4 regions of the Mesorhizobium sp. M0772 genome follow, and region 1 is predicted to be linked to each of the others. Evidence: predicted binding sites of a transcription regulator. Region 1 holds the regulator's gene; each other region holds the start of a gene.
The links. The regulator PhoB, encoded in region 1, activates phosphate uptake and scavenging genes when phosphate is short. The targets are predictions, from matches to a motif close to TGTCATNNANCTGTCAT.

Region 1 (4,420 bases):
ATTCGGCGCGGGTGACCGGCAAGATCACGCTCGATGAAGACGACATCTACGACAAGAACATCGATGTCGTCGAACTGCGCGCACGCGTCGGCATGGTGTTCCAGAAACCCAATCCGTTCCCGAAGTCGATCTACGAGAACGTCGCCTACGGCCCGCGCATCCATGGGCTGGCCAAGCGCAAGTCCGACATGGACCAGATCGTCGAGCAGAGCCTGAAGAAGGCGGCGATCTGGAACGAGGTCAAGGACCGCCTGCAGGAGCCCGGCACCGGCCTGTCCGGCGGCCAGCAGCAGCGCCTGTGCATCGCGCGCGCCATCGCCGTGTCGCCGGAGGTGATCCTGATGGATGAGCCCTGCTCGGCGCTTGATCCGATCGCCACCGCCCGTGTCGAGGAGTTGATCGACGAACTGCGCCAGAACTACACGATCGTCATCGTCACCCACTCGATGCAGCAGGCGGCGCGCGTGTCGCAGCGCACGGCGATGTTCCATCTCGGCTATCTCGTCGAGGAGGGCGCAACCGACAAGATGTTCACCAACCCCGACGACAAGCGCACCCAGGATTACATTACCGGCCGCTTCGGCTGAGCCTCCGGCGGGTGAATTTTCAGGCACGAGGACCAAGATCATGGGTGAACATACCGTCGCCTCCTTCGATGAAGAGCTCGGGCAGATCAGCAAGCTGATCCGCGACATGGGCGATCTGGCAGGCTCGATGGTCAGCGGCTCGACCAGGGCGCTGCTCAATTCGGACAATGCGCTGGCACAGCGTGTCGTTTCCGACGACGCCATCATGGATGCGCGCCAGCGCGAACTGGACGACCGCGCCATCACGCTGATCGCCAAGCGCCAGCCGATGGCCAACGATCTGCGCGCCGTGGTCGGCTCGATCCGCATGGCGGGCGACCTCGAGCGCATCGGCGATCTCGCCAAGAACATCGCCAAACGCGTCGGCACCGTGGGCTTGAGCGTCACGCCGCGCGACTTCTCGCACTCCATCGATGCCATGGCGCAACTGGTGCTGATCCAGGTGCAAGGCGTCGTCGAGGAATATGCCGCCACCGATGCGGCAGCTCTTGCAAAACTCAGGAATGACGACGAGCGCATCGACGTCAAATACACGTCCGTGTTTCGTGAGCTTTTGACCTACATGATGGAAGACCCTCGCAACATCACCGCCTGCACGCATCTCTTGTTCTGCGCCAAGAATCTTGAGCGCATCGGCGATCATGTCACCAACATCGCCGAAAATGCGTATTATGTGCTGACCGGCCAGCAATTGCCCGCCAATCGTCCGAAGCAGGACGAGACGGCGATGGCCACGCCGGCCTGATGAGGGTGAACTGCCTATGATCGCGCCACGCATCATGGTCGTGGAGGACGAGGAGCCGCTGGGCGTGCTCCTCCGCTACAACCTCGAATCCGAAGGCTATCAGGTCGAGGTGGTGACACGCGGCGACGAGGCCGAGATCCGCCTGCAGGAAAACGTGCCCGATCTCCTGGTGCTCGACTGGATGGTGCCCGCTGTTTCCGGCATCGAGCTCTGCCGGCGGCTTAGAGTGCGGCCCGAAACCGAGCGGCTGCCGATCATCATGCTGACCGCGCGCGGTGAGGAAAGCGATCGCGTGCGCGGCCTGTCCACCGGTGCCGACGACTATCTGGTCAAGCCATTCTCGACGCCGGAGTTCATGGCGCGCGTGAAGGCGCTGCTGCGCCGGGCCAAGCCGGAAGTGCTGTCCAGCGTGCTCAAGGTCGGCGACATCGTGCTCGACCGCGAGTCGCACCGTGTCTACCGCAAGAAGAGCGAGATCAGGCTCGGACCGACCGAGTTCCGGCTGCTCGAATTCATGATGCGCCATCCCGGCCGCGTGTTCTCGCGCAGCCAACTGCTCGACAATGTCTGGGGCGAGACGATCTATATCGACGAGCGAACCGTCGACGTCCATGTCGGGCGCTTACGCAAAGCGGTCAACAACGGCCGCATGCCGGATGTCATCCGTACCATTCGCGGCGCCGGCTACGCGATCAGGGAAGACTAGGATGCTGCGCGTCGCGCCGTTGCCGGCCATTCAGGCGACATGCTTGCCGGATTTGGCCTGAATGCCCGGCGCGAAAATCTCCTGATCGACGAAGCCGAGCGCGCGCATGGCACAGCCTTCGCGGATCAGCGGCAGCTCGTTGGGCTCGGTGTCGAAGGAGATCGACTTCGAGTGCTGGCCGCCGGCGGTCTGGGCGATCGCTTCGCGCAATGCCGGCTCGATCAGGTCGAAGGCGGCGGCGCTGACGCCAACCATGGCGACAGGCGCCGGGTCGATCAGCGCAAACAGGCTGCCGAGGCCGAAGCCGAGCGCCTCACCGGCCTTGCGATAGGCTTCGCGCTCCGGGCCATCGGTTTCGCGGGCGCGCGCGGCGAGTGCGCGCATATCAGCGTCGCCGATATCGACCGGCTCGGCATCTTCGCTCATCATTTTGGCGCTGCGCCAGATGGCGTAGTTTCCGGCATAGGCCTCGACGCAGCCGCGCCGCCCGCAGCGGCAGAGCGCGCCGCCCGGACGGTGGATCATGTGGCCGAACTCGCCGCCCGAGGAATGGGTGCCGGTGAACAGTTCGCCTTTCAGCACCAGCCCCATGCCGATGCCGTGCGACAAGAGGATCGCGATGAAATTGTCGCGGTAGCGCTCGGGCTGGCGCCATTGCAGGGCCACCGCCATCATATTGCAGTCGTTCTCCATGGTGGCAGGAATGCCGAATTCCGCTTCCAACATGTCGGCGAAGGCAATGTCGGTCAGTGGCGTGATTGGCGACCACAGCATGGCCCGCGCCTGCGAATCGGTGATGCCCTGGATGCCCATGGCAATGCGGGCGATGCTCTGGACATCGAGGTCCGGGTCCGCGAGACGCCGCCCGACGATTGCTACGCATTCGCCGATCAGCTCGTCGCGCGGCATGGTCAGCGTGTCGAGCCGGCGCTGTTCTTCCGCGACCACCTGGCCGGCATAGTCGATGACGGTGACGGAGAGGAAGTTCAGCGACAGCACCACGGTCATGACCGCCGCCGCTTCCGGGTTGAGGCCAAGGCCGACCTGCGGCCGGCCGCGTTTCAGCGAGCCGGTCTCGCCAGGCTTGCCTTCAATCAGGATGCCTTCTTGAATTAGATCAGACGAGATTGCCGATATCGTCGAATGGCTGAGGCCGGTGGTCGCCGCAATCTCGGTCCGCGACGGCTGGCCGGCCCGGCGCACGGCCGAAATCACCATCGCACGGTTGCGACGGCGCAGATCGTCGTGGCGGATCCCAACCGACATTTGTTTCCTCCCGGCCTCCTCGCGCCTCATGATAGTGAAGGCGTTCGACGGCACCAGCCAAATATTGGCAGACGCCGGCAGCCCTGTCATTGTTTATTGCGGAGCTCGAAAAAATTCGGCAACGCCATCAGAATCCATCATAATCGATGTTGACAGTGCCTTATCATTGAACCAGTATTTTTTCGAGGCTCGAAAAAATGGAGCCTCTTTGTGCAGGCCTTCGGGCCGGTTTTGTCGCGCCGTGGGCGGCGCAGGGAGGGTTATAATGAACAGATTTGCAGCCGCCATGCTGGCGGGTGTCGCCATGTCGCTGGCGCTGATGTCGGTCGCGCAGGCGAAGGACAAGGTCATCGGCGTGTCGTGGTCGAACTTCCAGGAAGAGCGCTGGAAGACCGACGAGGCGGCGATGAAAACGGCGATCGAGGCTGCCGGCGACAAGTACATTTCGGCCGACGCGCAGTCCAATCCCGGCAAGCAGCTGACCGACGTCGAAAGCCTGATCTCGCAGGGCGCCAACTCGCTGATCATCCTGGCGCAGGACGCCTCGGCCGTCGGCCCGGCGGTGCAGAAGGCGCTGGACGAAGGCATTCCGGTCGTCGGCTATGACCGCCTGATCGAGAACAAGGACGTCTTCTACCTGACCTTCGACAACAAGGAAGTCGGCCGCATGCAGGCCCGCGAAGTGTTCAAGGCGAAGCCCGAAGGCAACTATGTCTTCATCAAGGGCTCGGGCTCGGATCCGAATGCCGATTTCCTGTTCTCGGGCTCGATGGAAGTGCTCAAGGAAGCCATCGACTCGGGCAAGATCAAGAATGTCGGCGAGGCCTATACCGATGGCTGGCTGCCGGCCAATGCCCAGAAGAACATGGAACAGTTCCTGACCGCCAATGACAACAAGGTCGATGCCGTGGTTGCGGCCAATGACGGCACCGCCGGCGGCGTTGTCGCCGCGCTGACGGCGCAGGGCCTTGCCGGAACGGTTCCGGTCTCGGGCCAGGACGGCGACCATGCCGCTCTGAACCGCATCGCGCTCGGCACGCAGACGGTGTCGGTGTGGAAGGACGCGCGCGAACTCGGCAAGAACGCCGCCGAGATCGCCTCGCAGCTTGCCGATGG
Region 2 (4,420 bases), on a different contig from region 1:
ACGATGCGGTCGGCGCGACGCGCTCCTTCCCGACGCCGCCCTATCCCTCAACCCACAATCTCGGCACAAACCGGATGAGCGAAAAGGCGGAAGACGGCGTCGTCAACAAGCACGGCCAGGCGCACGACATCAAGAACCTGTTCGTGTCGGACGGCAGCCAGTTCACGACCGGTGCGGCTGAAAATCCGACGCTGACGATTGTGTCGCTGGCTATCCGCCAGGCCGAATACATCGCTTCGCAAATGTCGGCCAAGACGATCTGAGCCGTCCTCCCGGATCGCTACGCGGAACGCGCATGGCGCGTTCCGCCCTTTTCCCTAGGACTCACTATGCGCCGACCGGCTGTCCGTCCTTGCGGCGGATGGCGACGACGGACGGTCGCGGCAGCTGGCCATCCCTGAAGTCGGGCCACAGCGTCTGCGCCTTGTCGAGCGTCTCTGCATCTTCCGCAGGGTGCTGCACCGACAGGAACAAAGTCGTGCCGTCCGGCGTGAAGCATGGGCCGGTCGCTTCGGCGCCATGCGGGCAGGTGAACAGCAGCTTCGGCAGGCCGCGCGCCGCACCTTCGGTATCGACGCCATAGACGCCGTCCGGCAGGTCGAAATCATTGGCGCCGTCCGTCGCCACCCACAGCCGCCCGGCCGGATCGAAGGTGATGTTGTCGGGGCAGACGAACCAGCCATTGTCCGACGTATCCGGATGGAAGGTGGCGCCGACCTTGGCATCCCTGGGATTGCCGCAGAGCACGAACAGGTCCCAGGCATAGTTTTCGGCCGTGTGGTCGGCGTCCGCGCCGCGGCCGCCGGGCGGGATCAGTTCGACAATATGGCCCCAGAGATTTTCCGGCCGCGTGTTGGCCGGATTGACCTTTGACTGGTCGCGCTTCTTGTTCTTGGTCATCACCGCATAGACGCGGCCGGTCACCGGATTGGTCTCGATGTCCTCGGGCCGGTCCATCGGCGTGGCGCCGAGCGCATCTGCCGCAAACCGCGTCTTCAACAGCACCTCGGCCTGGTCGGCAAAACCGTTCTCGACGGTAAGCTTGCCCTGGCCGTGCACCAACGGCAGCCACGTCATCGAGCCATCGGCATCGAAGCGGGCGACCGACAGCACGCCATCGTCGAGCAGATCGGCGCCGGAGGCCGGGTTGGCCTTGTCATAGGCCTTGGCCGAGACGAAGCGGTACATATATTCGAAATAGTCGTCGTCACCCATATAGACGACAACGCGGCCGTCCTTGTTGAGGACCACGGTCGAGGCCTCATGCGACATGCGGCCAAGTGCCGTGCGCTTCACCGGCCTGGACTGAGGATCGTAAGGGTCGATCTCGACCACCCAGTCGAAGCGGTTGGCCTCGTTCGGTTCCTTGTCGAGGTTGAAGCGGTCATGGAAGCGGCCGCGGCCATAGATGTCGGAGCCGTCGAAGCCGTAACGGTCAAGCAGGTCGGCGGTCGGCGCCCTTTTCGGGTCGCCGCCGAAAATGTCGGACACGCCTTCCTCGCAGGTCAGCACCGTACCCCACGGGGTGAAACCGCCGCTGCAGTTGTAGCTGGTGCCGAGCACTTTGGTGCCAGTCGCGTCGGCCGAGGTCTTCATCAGCGCATGGCCGGCAACCGGTCCGGAAACGGTCATTTCGGTGTTGGCGGTGATGCGGCGGTTCAGCGGACTGTCGGCCACGGTTTCCCACTTGCCGTCCTTCAATTGCACCTCGACGATCGAATGGCCCATCGCGGCCATGCCGAGATCGACCTGTTCCCTGGTCATCGTCTTGCCGGCATCGCCCTCGGTCATCCCCGGAAACATCACATTGGGCGAGATGTATTCGTTGTTGACGCAGAGCAGGCCATGATCAGAATTCACCGTGCCCTTCGGCAGCGGCATGAAGGCGATGTAGTCGCAATTGTAGCCGAAGCGCTTTTCCTGTTCCTCCGCCGCGACCTTGTTGCCGTCGAATTCGGCGAGGCCAGCTGCAAGCGGATCGCCCCAGCGCGCGACGATGGTCGTCTCATAGCCTTCGGCGGCGGCATGGGTCTTGCCGTAGACCCGTTTCAGCTCGGGAAAGCCGAGCGTCGACTGCGCTGTGGCGGCATGCGTTTCGCCGGCAAACAAGGAGCCGACAAAGCTGCCGCCGGCAATCAGCGCGCCGGAGGCGAGGCTGCCTTTCAAAAGAGACCGGCGCGAGACGCGCTCGGCAATGATTTCGCGGATGACGGGGGAGGATGAAGACGGTGCATTGGCCATGGTGTCTGCCTCTCAGGGTGGATGTTACGGCGCACCGTTGCCCTAGTCTGCTTAGGCAACATTCACATGACATAAGAGGAAGGTTTTGCCGCAACTGGGCGCGGCACTACGCATCGCTCAGCCCTTGGTGCAGGTCGAGGCGGTGAAGGCGCCGTCGGGCTGCTTCAGAATGACGTCGAATGACGGGGCGGTCTCGCCGTCCAGTGTTGCCTGTGTCATGGAGACGGAGTTGCCACCGGTGGTATAGCCGCCCAGCGGCCCGAGCCAGGTGATCTCGCCATTGGCGTTCATCTGATAGTTGTAGCCTTGCAGCGCCGTTCCGAACGTCACCGGGCCGGTATAGACATTGCCCTTGATAGTGATGTCGCCGAGGTTGAGGAAGGCGCCGAGCAAATAGACCTCGCAATGATAGGTGCCGTCCGGAAGTTTGCCCTCGCTGAAATCGGCGCGCGCGGCGCCGCTCGTTGCCATCAGCAGCAGGATGCCGGAAATCCGTGAGATGCGAGATGTCATGACGTCTCTCTTTTGAAGGGCGAGCTTGCCCTATTTTTGCGCGGTGCCGCAACATTGTTCGCCCGGAACCCACGGCCGGAGATCAAAAACTAGGCATTTATCCTATTTGGGCGAAAATTAGGCAAAAGTCGTGTGCGCTGCGCAAATTTGCCTCAATCAATTTTTACCGGCTGCCTTTGTTTTTCTCCAGGCCAATATACCAACCGGCTGAAAACGCTCGGCTATTCCATCTTCGTGAGCGGCGCCTTCGCGTTTGGCACGGCAGTTGCTTTGCATTGTCGCGGTGCAATCAAACAGCTTGGGAGTCTTCGGTATGAGGGGTAATTTCTCCACAATAACAAAAATGTTTTCGGCCGGCGTGTTCGCCGCCGGCCTGTCGATGTCGTCTCCGGCCAAGGCCGCCGAAGATACGATCAAGGTCGGCATTCTGCATTCGCTGTCGGGGACCATGGCGATTTCGGAGACGACGCTGAAAGACGCCATGCTGATGCTCATCGAAGAGCAGAATGCCAAGGGCGGTCTGCTCGGCAAGAAGCTCGAGGCGGTCGTTGTCGATCCGGCCTCCAACTGGCCGCTCTTCGCCGAAAAGGCGCGCGAGCTGATCTCGAAGGACAAGGTCGCCGCCGTGTTCGGCTGCTGGACCTCGGTGTCGCGCAAATCGGTGCTGCCGGTGTTCTCGGAACTCGACAACATCCTGTTCTACCCCGTCCAGTATGAGGGCGAGGAAAGCGAGCGCAACGTGTTCTACACCGGCGCCGCCCCGAACCAGCAGGCGATTCCTGCCGTCGATTATCTCATGAGCGAGGACGGTGGCTCGGTGAAGCGCTGGGTGCTGGAAGGCACCGACTACGTCTATCCCCGAACCACCAACAAAATCCTCGAGGCCTATCTGAAGGCCAAGGGCGTCGCCGCCGAAGACATCATGGTCAACTACACGCCGTTCGGCTTCTCCGACTGGCAGACCGAAGTCTCCGCAATCAAGAAATTCGGCTCGGCCGGCAAGAAGACCGCCGTCGTCTCGACCGTCAATGGCGACGCCAACGTTCCGTTCTACAAGGAACTCGGCAACCAGGGCATCAAGGCCGAGGACATCCCGGTCATGGCCTTTTCGGTCGGTGAGGAAGAACTGGCCGGTCTCGATACCGCGCCGCTGGTCGGCCATCTCGCTGCCTGGAACTATTTCGAGAGCGTCGACACACCCGAAAACAAGAAGTTCATCGCCGACTGGCACAAGTTCATCAAGAATGACAAGCGCACCACCAACGACCCGATGGAAGCTCACTATATCGGCTTCAACATGTGGGTGAAGGCGGTCGAAAAGGCCGGCACCACCGATCCCGACAAGGTCATCGACGCCATGGTCGGCGTGTCCGTGCCGAACCTCACCGGCGGCTATTCGACCATGATGCCGAACCATCACATCACCAAGCCGGTGCTGATCGGCGAGATCCAGGCCGACGGCCAGTTCGAGACCGTGTCGCAGACGCCCGGCCTCGTGATGGGCGACGAATGGTCCGACTATCTGCCCGATTCCAAGGACCTGATTTCGGATTGGCGCGCGCCTCTGTCCTGCGGCAACTTCAACGTTGCCACCGGCAAATGCGGCGGCAAGGGCACGAACTGATCCCTCCCGGGACCGACCGAGCGTGGACGCGCCCACGATCGG
Region 3 (4,420 bases), on a different contig from region 1:
CCGCGCCCTCGGCGAGACTGAATTCGTGCAATTTCAGCCGGTGAAGCTTGTCGGCCACCAGATGATCGGGACCCGGCAGGAAGGAGGCGCGCACGCGAAAAGCCTTGTCGCCGAGCCTGAGATCGAGGCTCGCCGGCTGCACCTGGTCGACATCGAGCGCGCGCGGCGACTTCAGCGCGCCGGACTGAAACAGCGCGGAAATGTCCTGATCGGGAAGAATGCCTGTCTGCCGCAAAAGGCTGGCTCCGCTCCAAGGTCGGTCTCTTTGTGGCAGGTTCTTGCCGCAAAACCGCTGGATATTATTGCGGAACCTGCCTGGTACAAACCTCTTAATGAAGCCGGCAATTGACGCAAGCGCAGGTGAGGTCTAAAGGGTCGTTATCCCGTGGTGATTTGGCCGGTCGGCTTGCAGCCACGTTAAACAAGTCGCTAAAGGACCGTCGGGCCGCAAGGCCATATGGACCGGTTGCGACTTTCGCGGCCGGTTTTTTTGTGTCTGGAACAAAAGCGATGAGCACCAAGAAGCGTAACTGGAAACCTCAGACCGCACTCGTGCACGGGGGAACGCTGCGTTCCCAGTTCGGCGAGACGTCGGAAGCGATGTACCTCACCCAAGGCTATGTCTACGAGACGGCGCAGGCTGCCGAGGCCCGTTTCAAGGGCGAGGAGCCGGGCTTCATCTATTCGCGCTATGCCAACCCTACTGTCGACATGTTCGAAAAGCGCATGTGCGCGCTGGAGGGTGCCGAAGATGCGCGCGCCACGGCGTCCGGCATGGCGGCGGTGTCGGCAGCGCTCCTGTGCAGCGCCAAAGCCGGCGACCATATCGTTGCGGCGCGCGCGCTGTTCGGCTCCTGCCGCTGGGTGGTGGAGACGCTGGCGCCGAAATACGGCATCGAGGCAACGCTGGTCGACGGCACCGACATCGCCAACTGGGAAAAGGCGGTGCGGCCGAACACGAAACTGTTCTTCCTGGAAAGCCCGACCAATCCGACGCTGGAAGTGGTCGACATCGCAGCGGTGGCGGCGCTCGCCACCTCGATCGGCGCCAGGCTGATCGTCGACAATGTCTTTGCCACGCCCTTGCAGCAGAAGCCCTTGCAGCTCGGCGCCCATATCGTCGTCTACTCCGCGACCAAGCACATTGACGGCCAGGGACGCTGTCTCGGCGGCATCATCCTGTCCGACAAGAAATGGATCGACGAGAATTTGCACGACTATTTCCGCCACACCGGCCCGAGCCTGTCGCCGTTCAACGCCTGGACGCTGCTCAAGGGCCTGGAGACGCTGCCGGTTCGGGTGCGCCAGCAGACGGAAAGCGCGGCCAAGATCGCGGATTTCCTGGCAGGACGGCCGGAAATCGCCCGCGTCATCTATCCCGGCCGCGCCGACCACCCGCAGGCCGACATCGTCAAGAAGCAGATGACGGGCGGATCGACGCTGATCTGCCTCGACGTGAAGGGCGGCAAGCAGGCGGCCTTCGCCTTGCAGAACGCGCTCGACATCGTGCTGATCTCCAACAATCTCGGCGACGCCAAGAGCCTGATCACCCATCCGGCGACCACCACGCACAAGAACCTCAGCGACGAAGCTCGCGCCGAGCTTGGCATCGGGCCGGGAACGCTCAGGCTGTCGGTCGGTCTTGAGGATACGGACGATCTGCTGGAGGACGTTGCGCAGGCGCTGAAGGCAGCCGGGTAGGCCGCGAGGCGTCACGCTCCCGACGAAGCCTCTTCCAGCTCGGCTGCCTTGGTGCCGATGATCATGGTGTTGCCGCGCCAATCGACGGCGCCGCTCAGCCAGCCGCGCGCCCATATGGCGGGAAGCATCATGTCGCGGACCATCATCGCCGGGACCATGCGCAGCGACAGATGCCAGCCCTTGGCCGCGGCCAGCGCGCATTCGGGAATGTAGGCCGCCGTCAGCACGGCCAACACCGTGGCCGGCAGGCTGATGCCGGCACTTGCTGCCGCCACCAGCGCCAACGCCAACGGCACGGCGACGCCGGTCAGGATCTCGGGTGCGAAAAACAGCGGGAAAGTGACGCGGCGCAACCGCGCCCAGCGCGCCTGACGCGACCAGATGTCGGCAAGTCGGCGCTGCCCCAGTGGTTGCTCGAAAGGCGAGGCAACGAGATTGACGCGCAGGCCCAGTCCGTTGACCAGCTTGGTTGCAGCAGCATCCTCGGCGATCTCGGCGGCCAGCGCGCGGATACCGCCATTGGTATCGAGCATCGGCTTGTTCCACAGCATGCTCTTGCCCTGGGCAAAGCCGAGGCCAAGCGCCTCGCCGGCATATTGCCAGCGCGCCTGCAGCGTGTTGAGGAACGCGCATTCGACCTCGGCCCAGAAGCCTTCCGGCCGCGAGCCGATCGGCGTCGAGCAGATAAGCCCGGTATTGGTCCGCCAGGCCGCCATCAGGTGCTGGACGTAATCCCTAGGCATCAGCACGTTGGAATCCGCCAGAATAACCCAATGATTGCGCGCCGCTTCCCAGCCCTTGACGCAGTTGTTGAGCTTCGGGTTGCTGCTGACGCGGTCGTCGCCGATCAGCAGCCGGGCCGGCACGTTGGGAAACAGGACGATCGCCCTGTTTATCAGTTTGACGACGGGATCGTCGGCGTGAGCGACGCAGAAGATCAGTTCGTAGCGCGGCCAGTCGAGCGAGAAGGCTCGCTGCAGCGTCTCTTGTGTGAACGGCTCCACGCCGCGCGACGGCACGACGATCGAGACCGGTGGCTGCTCGTCGGACGGCGGAGGGATAAGGCGACGCGCTTGCAGTTTCGACGAAGCAAGCAGGATGCTGGCGAGATTGGAAAGAAGCAAAGCGGAGGAAGCGAAGGCGGCTGTGAGAGCTGGTTCCATCGAGATCTGGTCACTCCGGAAAGGCCGCTCGCGGCTGCTTTGTCAGTCGACAGATGGGCCTTGAGTCGCCGGCAAGGTTTGCGCACACCAACACTGTCATGTGTCACTTAAATGACATTGTTTGTCGGCACCTCCGCTTTGAGGCTGGCAGGACATGCCGTTGTGCGCGTATCAAACCGCATAGCGCGACAAATGTTCCTTGCCGCGCAACCGGAGCAGCCCATGTATCGCGCCGTCACGCGCAACATCGAAGTGCAGGTCAGACCGTTCTACCTGGAGGACCGCTCGGACCCGGCGGAGAACCGTTATGTCTGGGGCTACCAGGTGACGATCGACAACCAGTCCGACGATTTCGTGCAGCTTATGTCGCGTTACTGGCACATCACCGACGGCAGCGGCCGGATCGAGGAAGTGCGCGGCGCCGGCGTGGTCGGCGACCAGCCTGAGCTCAATCCCGGCGACAGCTATCAATACACGTCAGGCTGCCCGCTCTCGACGCCCTCCGGCTTCATGGTCGGCCACTACACCATGCGCAACAAAAAGGGCGAGACGTTCGACGTCGATATTCCCGCGTTTTCGCTGGATCTGCCGGGGACGCGGCGGACGGTGAATTAAGGGTTTTCTCCCCATCTCTATACGGGGAGAAATGCCCGGCAGTGCAATGAGGGGCGCCGCCGGACTCATGAGGTTATCTTCCACGCACATGACGTAGGCTATGCGCGGCCATTCACCAAAGTTCGCGCTGCCCCTCATCCGCCCTTCGGGCACCTTCTCCCCGTGAACGGGGAGAAGGAAGAGATGCTACTGAGCTGCAAACTCCGCCGGGTCGAAGTCGTACTGCTTCGAGCAGAACTCGCAGGCGACGTGGATGCCGCCATCTTCGGTGCTGTCCTTGATCTCCTGCGCGGAAAACCCCTTGAGGATGCCGCGTATCTTGTCCCTTGAGCAGGAACATTGGTCGGCGACCGGCACGCCGCCGAAGACGCGCACGCCATGTTCGTGGAACAGCCTGTAGAGCAGCCGCTCGGCGCCGATGGTCGGGTCGATCAGCTCGGTCGGCTCGATGGTGCCGAGCAGCGCCACCAGCTCGCGCCACGAATTGTCGGCCGGCTCCTGCGTCACGTCACGCGGATCGCCGTCGCCGCCCGAAATGTCGGGCACGCGCATGCGCTCGGGTGACTGCGGCAGGAACTGCGCCAGGATACCGCCGGCGCGCCACTGCTCGCGCGCACCGCCGGGGCCGGGCGTCAGCAGCTTGGCCACCGACAGCCGGAGGTCGGTCGGGATCTGCTCCGACTGGCGGAAATAGGTGCGCGCGGCGTCTTCCAGCGTCTCGCCGTCGAGCTGGACGATGCCCTGATAGCGCTGCGTGTGCGCGCCTTGGTCGATGGTCAGCGCCAAAACGCCGCTGCCCAGCAGCGTCTGCTGCGAGGTCTGGCCTGCGGCCACCAGGGCCTCCAGCCGGTCGGCATCGAAGCGCGCATAGGCGCGCAATGCCGAGGGCGTGGAGAAATCCGCGACCAGCATGTCGACAGGCCCGTCGGTGCGGGTCTGCA
Region 4 (4,420 bases), on a different contig from region 1:
TCATGGCTCGCCAGCACAATGCCCCACTCGTTGCAGGCGGCTGATATCGCCACCCGGTTCGGTCCCGAATTCTTCGCTGATTCCGACATCCGCTTTTCGCAGAACAATTGGAAGTCGCGATCGGTCAGCTTCAGCTTGCGCTGGTAGTAATAGGCGTAGGTCTCGAGATTGACGAACTGGCGCTGTCCCGGCGCATGGTCCATCAGCGAGGCCAGTTTGACCCGCTCGTCGCCATCGAAATTGGCGAAAGCCCGCAAGCAATCCGGCGCCGAGACCTCGCAGCGCAGGTGCAAGAAATGGTCGGCCCGCAACCGGTCTTTCGCGACGCTGTCCTCGATCGCGCCGGCGAGCTTGCGGATGTCGTCGGAGGTAATATCCGCGTCCTCGTCCATGCCGACACGCAAAGCGTCGAGGACGGTGGTGATGCCGGCGGTGGCCACCTGCGCGTCATGGGCAAGGACGGCGGCGATCGGGTTCCAGCGCACTTTCGGGCGCGGCGCATAGTGGCCTTCGAGATGGTCAGTGTGCAGCTCGACCAGGCCGGGAATGATGTAGTCGCCGCCCATGTCCTCGCCGCCCATGCTCCCGCCGGTGTGGCCGGTGCCGGCGTCGACGCCGGAGATAAAACCGTCGCGCAGCACGAGCGACCCTTCGACGATCTCGTCGGCAAGCACGATGCGGGCGTTGTGGAGAACAGTTTCGGCGGTCATTCAGGCAGTCCTTGCTTACTCGGACGAATTGCGGTCAGGCGGTTTTTCGGGCAGCGCGGCGGCCGAGCGCATGATGCGAAAGCACCATGAACGGAGCGCCCGGTTCGGTTTCGACGAACAGCGTCAGCGCATCCACCAGCACCGGCTGCTGCAGCACATCGGCGAACAGGCTGTCGATTGCCGCGCGCAGACGTTGGCTTTCCTGCGGCCCGGCCCGGCCGGACAGTGTCATGTGGAAGCGAAAGGTCTCGAACACGTAGGGGTAGCCCCACTGACAGAGATTGCGGAACTCGGCGGGTTTCAGCGAATCCGGGCTGCGCCGCGCGCTCTCGGCCTCGGTGAGCGGCGCGCGAAAACGGTCGAAGCTAAGCACGACATCATCGGCGAAACGGTTGAGCGGCGGCAGCGGGCCTTCCGGCAGCAAAGCGAAGAAACCATCGATCTGGCTGACGACCAGGCGCGGGATGGTGACCGTCGGCGTTGCTTCGGCAAAGGCGTCCAGCGCCGCGCGCAACGAGCTTTCGGTTTCGTTGGCGGCCAACCGGAAGGGCGCTTTCAGCGTCGCATGAAAACCGTAGCGCCGCGCCGATGCGGTGTGAAAGGCGACTTCGGCCGCCGACAGCTCGCCCACCGCCTCGACCGGCCTGGTGGCGGCGCCAAAGGGGTCGCGGCCCAGCCAGTTGGCGGCGAGCCGCGCCAGCGGCTCGTCCTGCCTCGGGGTGAAATAGATGGCGTAGCGCATCGAAAAAAATCCTCGTCAGCCCGCTGCCATAGGTGATTTCCATGACGGATTGACGAAGCTTATGCGGGTTTTCGAAGGCAAATCGACCCCGCAGGTCCTTAGCCGACGATTTTTTCCTGCTGGACCAACAGCTTCCGCCGCAAGCGAAGGCCGATCAGGCCTTCATCAGCCATTCGTGCTCGAGCGCGTTGTGGAACTTCCATGTCCGCTTCGGCCCGGCCATGACGTTAAGGTAATAGAGGTCGTAGCCGTGGCAGGCGGCGCAGGGGTGATAGCCCTTGGGCACCAGCACAACATCGCCGTCCTCGATCGCCATGGCTTCGTCCAGTTCGCGGGCGCCGGTCTTGTCGGCGTCGGTGTAGACGCGCTGGAAGGCAAAACCCTGCGGCGGGTTGAGGCGGTGGTAGTAGGTTTCCTCAAGATAGGATTCGGCCGGCAGATTGTCCTGGTCGTGCTTGTGCGGCGGGTAGCTCGATGTGTGGCCGCCGGGCGTGATGACCTCGACCACCAGCAGCGAGTCGGCCGGCTTACCCTCGGGCAATATGTTGGTGACGTAGCGCGTGTTGGTGCCTTTGCCCCGAGTCTCCTGGCCGAGGTCGTCGGGTGCGATGACGCGAACGGGCAAGCCGCCGCCAAGGCCCGGCGCCGAGCAGACCGCGAGCTCGAGATCGGTGTCGGCGGTGACCGACCAATCCGACCCCTCCGGAATATAGACCGACCACGGCTTGCCCTCGAAGGGCGACATGCGCTCGCCGAGCAGGCCGAGTTCCTGGCCGCCGGCCCTTGCCGTGCCCTTGCCGGTGACGAACACCAGGCAGACTTCGCGATCCCGCGTCTTGCCGGATGCGGTCGCGCCCGGCTTCAGCCGGTGCAGGTCGAAGCCGACATAGGTCCATCCGGCGCTTTTGGGCGTGACATGGGCGACGCGGCCATGGCCCTTGTCGGCTTTGACGAGCAGTTTCGACATGTTTTGTCTCTCCTATCGCATGTCTTCGAGGTCGGCCTCTCAACTTCGTCATCCTAGGGCGAAGCAGGAGCGAAGCTCCGTCGCGAAGACCCTAGGATGACGAAGCGAGGGACGTTCCGGCCAATCATCGACGTAGGCGATACGCCAGGTGTCCAGTGTCCGACCCGCAAGCCCTTCCGAGCCACGGCCGCTTCATTCCTTCGGTCCGGCGTCCGCCTTCGCTTCGCCGGTCTTCGGTCGATCAGGCGCAGCCTTGCTCTCCTCCACCGGCTTGTAAAGATAGAAGAACTGCCAGACGGCGTAGGCGGCAAAGCCGAGCGCAATGATGCCCCAGAATGGGGTGCCGGAGGCGAATTCTATTCCGGCCCAGATCACGCAGACGGCGACGACGGCAACGCGCCGCCACAGCGGCCGGAAGAACGGGTGCTCGTAATCCTTCATCGGATCGCCTCAGGCATTGGGAAAACCCTGCGTTTCCACCGTGTAGCCGGCCGCCGTCATCACCCGCATCAATTCCTTGTGGCCGACCTGCGCCATCTTGAGCGGCGGGTTCTTCTTCGGGTCCTGCTCGGCCTCGACGACGAACCAGCCTTCATAGCCATGGTCGGCGAAGCGCTGCACGATGGCGCCGAAATCGAGCGAACCGTCGCCAGGCACCGTGAAGGCACCGAGCGCCACGGCCTCGAGAAAGGACTGTTTCGTGCGGTCGAGCCCGTCGATCACGCCCATGCGCACATCCTTCACATGGACATGGCTGATCCGCTTGTGGTGGTTGTCGATGGCGCGCAGCACGTCGCCGCCGGCAAAGGCGAGATGCCCTGCATCGAGCAGCAACGGAATGCCTTCGCCGGAATGGCGCATGAAGGCATCGAGCTCCGGCTCAGTCTCGACCACTGCCGCCATGTGATGGTGATAGGACAGCGGCATGCCTTGCTCGGCGCACCATTCGCCGAATTCGGTGAGGCGCCTGGCATAGGCCCTCATCTCGTCGTTCGACAATTTCGGCTTGGTGGCGAGAGGCCTGGAGCGATCGCCCTGGATCGAGCGGCCGACCTCGCCATAGACGATGCAAGGCGCATTCACCGCCTTGAACAGGTCGATCATCGGCTGGATGCGATCCTTGTTCTTGCCCATGTCCTCATCAACCAGGGTGCCGGAGAACCAGCCGCCGCACAGCGTCACGTCGGCCTTTTTCAGGATCGGCAGCATGATTTCGGGGTCGTTTGGAAAACGCCGGCCCATTTCCATTCCGGTGAAACCTGCCGAGCGCGACTGGCGCAGGCACTCTTCCAGCGAGACGTCGTCGCTGAGTTCGGCAAGATCGTCGTTCCACCACGCAATGGGGGACATGCCCAGTTTGGCTTTCAAGTTTTAGCTCCGGTTTTTTGTTCACCCTCCCCCTTGTGGGGAGGGTCGCTGCGAAGCAGCGGGGTGGGGTGCGGCGCCAGACCCCCACCGGACCTTCGGTCCGACCTCCACAAGGGGAGGTAGGGGGCGGGTGCATGTACATCAATCGCCGATTGTCTGCATCTGCCGCTTTTCGTCATAGGCCTTGCGGGCTGCGTTGACCTGCGGCCGTGCGGAGACTTCCGGCACCGCGACATCCCACCAATGGCCGCCGGCATCGGTGGAAATCAGCGGGTCGGTGTCGATGACCAGCACGGTGGTGCGGTCGTTGGTTTTCGACTTTTGCAGCGCGGTCTCCAGGCCGGTGATCGACGGCACGTTCTCGGCAATAGCGCCCATGCTGGCCGCATGCGCGGCGAAGTCGATGTCGGGCAAGATCTCGTGGCGCGCGTCCTTCAGGAGGTTGTTGAAGTTGGCGCCGCCGGTGGCCATCTGCAGCCGGTTGATGCAGCCATAACCCCTGTTGTCGAGCACCACGATGATCAGCTTCAATCCGAGCATCACCGAGGTGGCGATCTCCGAATTCATCATCAGGTAGGATCCGTCGCCGACCATGACGACTATCTCCTGATCGGGCTTGGCCATCTTGGCGCC

Region 2: a site for PhoB is predicted at 2,297-2,313, ahead of NKI06_RS01595 (PhoX family protein). Genes of this name have one in related genera too.
Region 3: a site for PhoB is predicted at 2,965-2,981, ahead of NKI06_RS08480 (ceramide glucosyltransferase). Genes of this name have one in related genera too.
Region 4: a site for PhoB is predicted at 1,494-1,510, ahead of NKI06_RS17890 (DUF1045 domain-containing protein). Genes of this name have one in related genera too.

The regions. Positions count from the first base shown of each region.
Region 1 covers NZ_JAMYPB010000042.1:298-4,717, reverse strand. Annotated here, with positions in the region: gene pstB (phosphate ABC transporter ATP-binding protein PstB) at 1-587, shown strand, start outside; gene phoU (phosphate signaling complex protein PhoU) at 628-1,332, shown strand; gene phoB (phosphate regulon transcriptional regulator PhoB) at 1,349-2,038, shown strand; gene NKI06_RS23310 (ROK family protein) at 2,069-3,304, opposite strand; gene xylF (D-xylose ABC transporter substrate-binding protein) at 3,570-4,420, shown strand, end outside.
Region 2 covers NZ_JAMYPB010000002.1:29,610-34,029, reverse strand. Annotated here, with positions in the region: gene NKI06_RS01600 (GMC family oxidoreductase) at 1-263, shown strand, start outside; gene NKI06_RS01595 (PhoX family protein) at 328-2,241, opposite strand; gene NKI06_RS01590 (hypothetical protein) at 2,359-2,754, opposite strand; gene urtA (urea ABC transporter substrate-binding protein) at 3,068-4,378, shown strand.
Region 3 covers NZ_JAMYPB010000009.1:48,011-52,430, forward strand. Annotated here, with positions in the region: gene NKI06_RS08470 (2'-deoxycytidine 5'-triphosphate deaminase) at 1-235, opposite strand, end outside; SAM riboswitch at 376-453, shown strand; gene NKI06_RS08475 (O-succinylhomoserine sulfhydrylase) at 511-1,701, shown strand; gene NKI06_RS08480 (ceramide glucosyltransferase) at 1,713-2,864, opposite strand; gene apaG (Co2+/Mg2+ efflux facilitator ApaG/CorD) at 3,087-3,479, shown strand; gene NKI06_RS08490 (Hsp33 family molecular chaperone) at 3,666-4,420, opposite strand, start outside.
Region 4 covers NZ_JAMYPB010000025.1:51,287-55,706, reverse strand. Annotated here, with positions in the region: gene NKI06_RS17895 (alpha-D-ribose 1-methylphosphonate 5-triphosphate diphosphatase) at 1-710, opposite strand, end outside; gene NKI06_RS17890 (DUF1045 domain-containing protein) at 745-1,452, opposite strand; gene iolB (5-deoxy-glucuronate isomerase) at 1,607-2,419, opposite strand; gene NKI06_RS17880 (hypothetical protein) at 2,612-2,860, opposite strand; gene iolE (myo-inosose-2 dehydratase) at 2,870-3,787, opposite strand; gene iolD (3D-(3,5/4)-trihydroxycyclohexane-1,2-dione acylhydrolase (decyclizing)) at 3,929-4,420, opposite strand, start outside.